Regions from separate parts of the Paenibacillus sp. JJ1683 genome, predicted to be linked through region 1. Evidence: a T-box and tRNA genes for the amino acid it is inferred to sense, from the RefSeq annotation. Region 1 holds a T-box; the other regions hold tRNA genes.
What was found. The T-box of region 1 lies ahead of argS (arginine--tRNA ligase). A T-box ahead of a tRNA ligase gene usually reads a tRNA of that ligase, here a tRNA-Arg.

Region 1 (2,233 bases):
GACACGGCGGCAGCTGCTCGTCTTCCAGACGAACCACAAGGGCTCCATCACTTTCCTCCAGCAATCCTTTTGCTCTTAATTGGGCAACAACTGCCTGCATTTTATCATTGTAAAAGCTTTCCCCCAACACATGGTCAAACGAAATGTTAAGGCGTTGGTACATACGATCAAATTCACCCAGACTGACTTCAACAAAAAACTCCCATAGTTGTTGAGCCTCAGTATCCCCGTGCTCCAAACGTCGGAACCACTCGCGGCCTTCATCCTCCAAAGACGGGTCATGCTCAGCCTCCTGATGAAAACGGACATATAGCTTCAATGATTCCCCGATCGGATCCTGTTGTAGCTGCTCTTCATTACCCCATCTTTTATAGGCCGCAATTTGCTTGCCAAATTGTGTTCCCCAATCCCCTAGATGATTCACACTAATCGGTACATATCCGGTTTCACCAAGTATGCGATACAAGGCGGCACCGATAACAGTAGAGCGAAGATGACCGATACCAAATGGTTTCGCAATATTGGGCGAGGACATATCAATTACTACTCGCTGTCCATGCCCAATATTGGGCTTGAGAAACTCAGTCTTGCTCAATTCAGCTAGCATCGGTGGAATATGAACAGATCGATCCAATGTAATATTTACATAGGCACCCGATGCTGTAGCGGTTAGACCCGCTTCATGGCTTACTAGCTCTGCCAATTCCATTGCAATATGCTGTGGAGACTTTCGAAATTTCTTAGCCAGCACAAAACAGGGAAACGCCACATCTCCCCATTCAGGCTGCGGAGGCACCTCGAATAAAGATAAAACTTCTTTCTCCTCCAAGCCCGTATGAGCTAAAATAGCTTGGGTAGCAATCATCAACAACATGTTCCTCTCTCCTTCTTTTTATAGGATCTAACAAAAAAAAGCCCTCGCCTCTTGATATAATCAAGAGACGAGAACTTCGATATCCCCGCGGTACCACTCTTTGTAAATCGGTTGTGTGGATAAAGCTAGCTTACACAAATCGCGATTTCACTCCATTGACAAATAACGGTGTCAGCCGGGTTGATCTACTAGAAGTTCTTATCGTTGGATCAACCGTCTCCCGGGTGCGCTTCACATCGGATTTCATACCGGCTTCCACCTCTTCCGGCTCGCTGTAATGATACGGTTCCGTTGCTACTCTCCCGTTCCTTGACGTTAATTCCCACCATTATACAAACCTATTTAGTAGAAAGCAACCTTTTATTCCCTCTTCAGGGACTAGTTCTGTATATGTAATTACACTGCCACCAATTGGCGACAAGCCTCAACACAATGACGGCAGGCCTCTGCACAATGTTTGCAATGATTATGGGAATGCTTGCTGCATTCAGCAGCACATACCTCACAGGCTTTGGCGCATAGCTCACAGATTTCCTCGGCAAAATCCGTTCCGCGCTGCAACATTTGAGCAGCAAACCCACATATCTCTGCGCATTCCCTACTCACTCGAATACATTCACGCAGCATAGCTAAATCATATTCCTTCAAACTTGCTACATAGCATACATTGCAAGCGTTCATACATTCCAGGCAAGCATCCACGCATTTTTGGTATGAATGATTCATAATACATTACCTCCCAGTTGTTGATCCTGCTGTACTATTACCCGCTGAGCCTTGAAATTAATCAATTGATGTTCGCGCTTTCAACAAAATAAACCCAGAAAATCCCGACTTATGTAAGGAAGTGTACTATATTCCAAGGTGCAAGCGCAAGGATATTAATCACATAACTTTTTATCCCTCGTTTCTGACTTGCATCCAGTCGGTCATTCCTCTATTGTAAAAAAAGAATATGCTTAACCATGAATCAAGGAGTGAAGATTGTAATGAACATAACATCTGTAGAGGAGCACCGACGGGAGTCTCCGCAGCAGGTTAACTGCATGGTCGTGACCGTCTCTGATACACGAACCATGGAAACCGATACTGGGGGCCGACTGCTCAAGGAACTACTAGAAACGAATGGGTATAAGGTTGTTCGATATGTTATCGTCAAAGACGACTATGAGGGTATCCGGCAGTTGGTAACCGAAGCTGCAGCACATGAGGACATCGAGGCTGTACTTTTAACAGGTGGTACTGGCATTTCTCCGCGTGATACTACATATGAAGCCATCTCCTCTTTACTGGATAAGGAACTACCTGGCTTTGGTGAAATCTTCCGTTACTTAAGCTTTGCTGAAGACATTGGATCAG
Region 2 (2,233 bases), 1.7 Mb from region 1:
CGCCTGCCTTGCACGCAGGAGGTCAGGGGTTCGATCCCCCTTGGCTCCACCAATATTCCCTGATAGCTCAGTTGGTAGAGCACTCGACTGTTAATCGAGTTGTCACAGGTTCGAGTCCTGTTCGGGGAGCCATATGGAGAGGTGTCCGAGTTGGCCGAAGGAGCACGATTGGAAATCGTGTAGGCGCCAAAAGCGTCTCGAGGGTTCGAATCCCTCTCTCTCCGCCAGCTCTTATAATAGATATGTGGCCCGTTGGTCAAGGGGTTAAGACACCTCCCTTTCACGGAGGTAACAGGGGTTCGAATCCCCTACGGGTCATAGTAGTATGGAGGCTTAGCTCAGCTGGGAGAGCATCTGCCTTACAAGCAGAGGGTCGGGGGTTCGATCCCCTCAGCCTCCACCATTAATAGTATTAAGAAATACCTTTGATGTCGCGGGGTGGAGCAGTTCGGTAGCTCGTCGGGCTCATAACCCGAAGGTCGTAGGTTCAAATCCTGCCCCCGCAATTAATTTCCTGTTGGAAATGCCTCTGGAACTGTGGTGTAGAGGCCTAACATGCCTGCCTGTCACGCAGGAGATCGCGGGTTCGAATCCCGTCAGTTCCGCCATTTAATTTAATATGCCGGTGTAGCTCAACTGGTAGAGCAACTGACTTGTAATCAGTAGGTTGGGGGTTCAAGTCCTCTCGCCGGCACCATTTTGGAGGATTAGCGAAGTGGCCAAACGCATCAGACTGTAAATCTGCTCCCTTACGGGTTCGGTGGTTCGAATCCATCATCCTCCACCAGTTTTATTGCCATGGTGGTCGTGACGAATGGGTTAACGTACTGAATTGTGGCTATGGCATTTGTGGGTGCAAGTCCCATCAATCGCCCTGTTGAATACATAATGGGGATTAGCCAAGCGGTAAGGCAACGGACTTTGACTCCGTCATGCATAGGTTCAAATCCTATATCCCCAGCCATTAAGAGCCATTAGCTCAGTTGGTAGAGCACCTGACTTTTAATCAGGGTGTCGAAGGTTCGAGTCCTTCATGGCTCACCATTATCATTGTATGCGCGTGTGGCGGAATTGGCAGACGCACTAGACTTAGGATCTAGCGTCTTTGACGTGGGGGTTCAAGTCCCTCCACGCGCATACCTGTTTTTGCGGACGTGGCTCAGCGGTAGAGCATCGCCTTGCCAAGGCGAGGGTCGCGGGTTCGATTCCCGTCGTCCGCTCCATATTTGCGCCCTTAGCTCAGCTGGATAGAGCGTTTGACTACGAATCAAAAGGCCGGGAGTTCGAATCTCTCAGGGCGCGCCATTAATTTCATAAGCCGGTGTGGCGGAATTGGCAGACGCGCGCGACTCAAAATCGTGAGGGAAACCGTGGAGGTTCGAGTCCTCTCACCGGCATCTATTTCGGGATGTAGCTCAGCTTGGTAGAGCACCTGGTTTGGGACCAGGGGGTCGCATGTTCAAATCGTGTCATCCCGACCACTTTTTTTGCGGGTGTAGTTCAATGGTAGAACTCCAGCCTTCCAAGCTGGTAGCGTGGGTTCGATTCCCATCACCCGCTTTATATAGATGAAAGAAGAGATGGCTTATGCCATCTCTTCTTTTTGTATTTATTAAGCTATCGTTTCCCGTTAGATTACGACCGCTTATAATAGCTCTTCTTATTAATCCAGTTAATGCACGGGGCGGACCTTGGTTAATATTTATTTTTTGCTCTAAAAGGTTTGTAGAAGGCACGAATGTCCTGAGCTAAAAGCTCAGGCTCTTCCATGGCAGTAAAATGCCCTCCGCGAGCGATTGAAGTCCAGCGAGTTACATTTAGGTTGCGCACGCCCATTCTTTAGGCGTTAACAATATATCTGCTAGGAATAGTGCAATTCCGGTTGGCACTTTTATGTAGCTCAATGGCGGCAAAGAATGTGAATTTTCATAATACATACGTGTAGTAGGTGGCTTCATGGTCTTATGCGAAAAATAAGGGTCATAAAATGAGTTCAATGTACGATATCTTTGTTCAGCATCTGAAGCAGTCAGGAGTGTCCGATAGGAGCGTATTGGATGGATAAGAAAACAAAGACTATATAGCAGCTTAGAAAAATCAGCGAGACAAGAAGAATTCAGAAAACAGTCAAAGAAATCCTAATTACGATACTGGGTGTTGCTAAAACGGCGGGGATAAGCCCCCCGGATAATCCGGGGGAAAATAGCAAGGAATTAGTTCCTTCCTGATAACT
Region 3 (2,233 bases), 1.8 Mb from region 1:
TCATGAAGAACCTGTGGACTACGATCCGTTCTGGTGAGGTATGGCAGGGAGAAATACGAAATCGTGCTAAAGATAACAGCTACTACTGGGTGAATACTACGATTGTTCCATTTATGGACGAGGAAGGTAAACCCTATCAGTACTTAGCGATCCGTAATGAAGTAACTAAATTAAAAAAAGTAGAGGCAGAGCTTCAGACCATGATGACGCAAGTCATGCAAATACAGGAGGAAGAGCGTAAACGCTTTTCAAGAGAGCTTCATGATGGGATTGGTCAAAGCCTGTTTTCACTTATTATTCAACTAGATAGCCAACTAGCTGAACAACCCAACGCTACTTTGGAAAATTTGCGTGCACAGGTAACCGATATCATTAAAGATGTTCGTGGCCTAGCGTGGGAACTTCGTCCCTCAGTTCTGGATGATTTGGGTGTCGTACCGGCCCTAAGAACTTATATTGAAAATTTCTGTTCGCATTACGGAATCGAAGTGCATTTTCAATGTACTTTACGTAAACGCCTTGATATCCGAAAAGAAATAGCAATCTATAGAATTGTACAGGAAGCACTGACGAATGTGGCTAAATACGCAGATGTAGCAGAAGCATACGTGGATGTAGAGGATCAAGATAAAACGATACAAGTGACTATTCGGGATGAAGGTATTGGCTTTTCTGGAAAGTCCCGAGGAGAAGGAGTTGGATTGTTCAGCATGGAAGAACGAGCTAGAGGAGTAGGCGGCTTCTTGAGCATGACCTCTGCTCCAAATCAGGGAACCTCCATACAGCTGACCATACCAGTGTAAAACCTGTGTACTAGATCAGTTATCGGTGTATACTCACTGCAGGAGCAGAAGGAATACACCGATAGCAAGGATTATCGATAGTCAACACTTTTATAGAATCTATGGAAGATAAACATACAAAAAAAAGAGAGAGCTCTGTCCCCAGACAGGCTCTCTTTATTTATAAGGTGTCACCACTGAGGCAACAAGAATCCGCTATAGCAAAAAGCGGGTGATGGGAATCGAACCCACGCTACCAGCTTGGAAGGCTGGAGTTCTACCATTGAACTACACCCGCAAATCAGTATCGGGATGACACGATTTGAACATGCGACCCCCTGGTCCCAAACCAGGTGCTCTACCAAGCTGAGCTACATCCCGACATTATACATTTTTTAATAAATGGCGCGCCCTGAGAGATTCGAACTCCCGGCCTTTTGATTCGTAGTCAAACGCTCTATCCAGCTGAGCTAAGGGCGCATATTTAGTTCCATAATGAGCAGTCAAGGCGCCACCCAGATTTGAACTGGGGATGAAGCTTTTGCAGAGCTTTGCCTTACCACTTGGCTATGGCGCCGTATGGATAATGGAGCGGACGACGGGAATCGAACCCGCGACCCTCGCCTTGGCAAGGCGATGCTCTACCGCTGAGCCACGTCCGCAAAATATGGTGCGGTCGAGAGGACTCGAACCTCCACGGGGGGTTAGCCCACACGGACCTGAACCGTGCGCGTCTGCCAATTCCGCCACGACCGCAAAATAACTTATAAATGGTGAGCCATGAAGGACTCGAACCTTCGACACCCTGATTAAAAGTCAGGTGCTCTACCAACTGAGCTAATGGCTCTTAATGGCTGGGGATATAGGATTTGAACCTATGCATGACGGAGTCAAAGTCCGTTGCCTTACCGCTTGGCTAATCCCCATTAAATTAAGAATCAAAGGGCGGCCGATGGGGCTTGAACCCACGAATGCCGGAGTCACAGTCCGGTGCGTTAACCACTTCGCCACGACCGCCATATGATTATAAAAAGACTGGTGGAGGATGATGGATTCGAACCACCGAACCCGTAAGGGAGCAGATTTACAGTCTGATGCGTTTGGCCACTTCGCTAATCCTCCAAAATGGTGCCGGCGAGAGGACTTGAACCCCCAACCTACTGATTACAAGTCAGTTGCTCTACCAATTGAGCTACACCGGCACATTGCCAATTCCCACTTGAAAGGTGGCTCGGGACGGAATCGAACCGCCGACACGAGGATTTTCAGTCCTCTGCTCTACCGACTGAGCTACCGAGCCATGTTTTATTTTACAACTATATCATATAGTTCACACTATATGTAGTTAAAATGGCGGAACTGACGGGATTCGAACCCGCGATCTCCTGCGTGACAGGCAGGCATGTTAGGCCTCTACACCACAGTTCCAGAGACATTTCCAATAGGAAATT

Region 2: it encodes a tRNA-Arg, which carries the amino acid that the T-box ahead of argS (arginine--tRNA ligase) is inferred to sense. The anticodon was not compared.
Region 3: it encodes a tRNA-Arg, which carries the amino acid that the T-box ahead of argS (arginine--tRNA ligase) is inferred to sense. The anticodon was not compared.

Annotation. Positions count from the first base shown of each region.
Region 1 covers NZ_CM129820.1:2,276,762-2,278,994, reverse strand. Annotated here, with positions in the region: gene argS (arginine--tRNA ligase) at 1-874, opposite strand, end outside; T-box leader at 935-1,193, opposite strand; gene ACUC6J_RS10100 (four-helix bundle copper-binding protein) at 1,271-1,600, opposite strand; gene ACUC6J_RS10095 (MogA/MoaB family molybdenum cofactor biosynthesis protein) at 1,864-2,233, shown strand, end outside.
Region 2 covers NZ_CM129820.1:553,043-555,275, forward strand. Annotated here, with positions in the region: tRNA gene ACUC6J_RS02410 (tRNA-Ala) at 1-52, shown strand, start outside; tRNA gene ACUC6J_RS02415 (tRNA-Asn) at 57-132, shown strand; tRNA gene ACUC6J_RS02420 (tRNA-Ser) at 136-227, shown strand; tRNA gene ACUC6J_RS02425 (tRNA-Glu) at 247-318, shown strand; tRNA gene ACUC6J_RS02430 (tRNA-Val) at 328-403, shown strand; tRNA gene ACUC6J_RS02435 (tRNA-Met) at 433-506, shown strand; tRNA gene ACUC6J_RS02440 (tRNA-Asp) at 532-608, shown strand; tRNA gene ACUC6J_RS02445 (tRNA-Thr) at 622-697, shown strand; tRNA gene ACUC6J_RS02450 (tRNA-Tyr) at 702-787, shown strand; tRNA gene ACUC6J_RS02455 (tRNA-Gln) at 890-964, shown strand; tRNA gene ACUC6J_RS02460 (tRNA-Lys) at 969-1,044, shown strand; tRNA gene ACUC6J_RS02465 (tRNA-Leu) at 1,057-1,137, shown strand; tRNA gene ACUC6J_RS02470 (tRNA-Gly) at 1,149-1,223, shown strand; tRNA gene ACUC6J_RS02475 (tRNA-Arg) at 1,229-1,305, shown strand; tRNA gene ACUC6J_RS02480 (tRNA-Leu) at 1,318-1,397, shown strand; tRNA gene ACUC6J_RS02485 (tRNA-Pro) at 1,405-1,481, shown strand; tRNA gene ACUC6J_RS02490 (tRNA-Gly) at 1,490-1,560, shown strand.
Region 3 covers NZ_CM129820.1:445,344-447,576, reverse strand. Annotated here, with positions in the region: gene ACUC6J_RS01980 (PAS domain-containing sensor histidine kinase) at 1-803, shown strand, start outside; tRNA gene ACUC6J_RS01975 (tRNA-Gly) at 1,010-1,080, opposite strand; tRNA gene ACUC6J_RS01970 (tRNA-Pro) at 1,090-1,163, opposite strand; tRNA gene ACUC6J_RS01965 (tRNA-Arg) at 1,186-1,262, opposite strand; tRNA gene ACUC6J_RS01960 (tRNA-Cys) at 1,289-1,359, opposite strand; tRNA gene ACUC6J_RS01955 (tRNA-Gly) at 1,370-1,444, opposite strand; tRNA gene ACUC6J_RS01950 (tRNA-Leu) at 1,451-1,538, opposite strand; tRNA gene ACUC6J_RS01945 (tRNA-Lys) at 1,554-1,629, opposite strand; tRNA gene ACUC6J_RS01940 (tRNA-Gln) at 1,634-1,708, opposite strand; tRNA gene ACUC6J_RS01935 (tRNA-His) at 1,727-1,799, opposite strand; tRNA gene ACUC6J_RS01930 (tRNA-Tyr) at 1,819-1,904, opposite strand; tRNA gene ACUC6J_RS01925 (tRNA-Thr) at 1,909-1,984, opposite strand; tRNA gene ACUC6J_RS01920 (tRNA-Phe) at 2,010-2,082, opposite strand; tRNA gene ACUC6J_RS01915 (tRNA-Asp) at 2,134-2,210, opposite strand.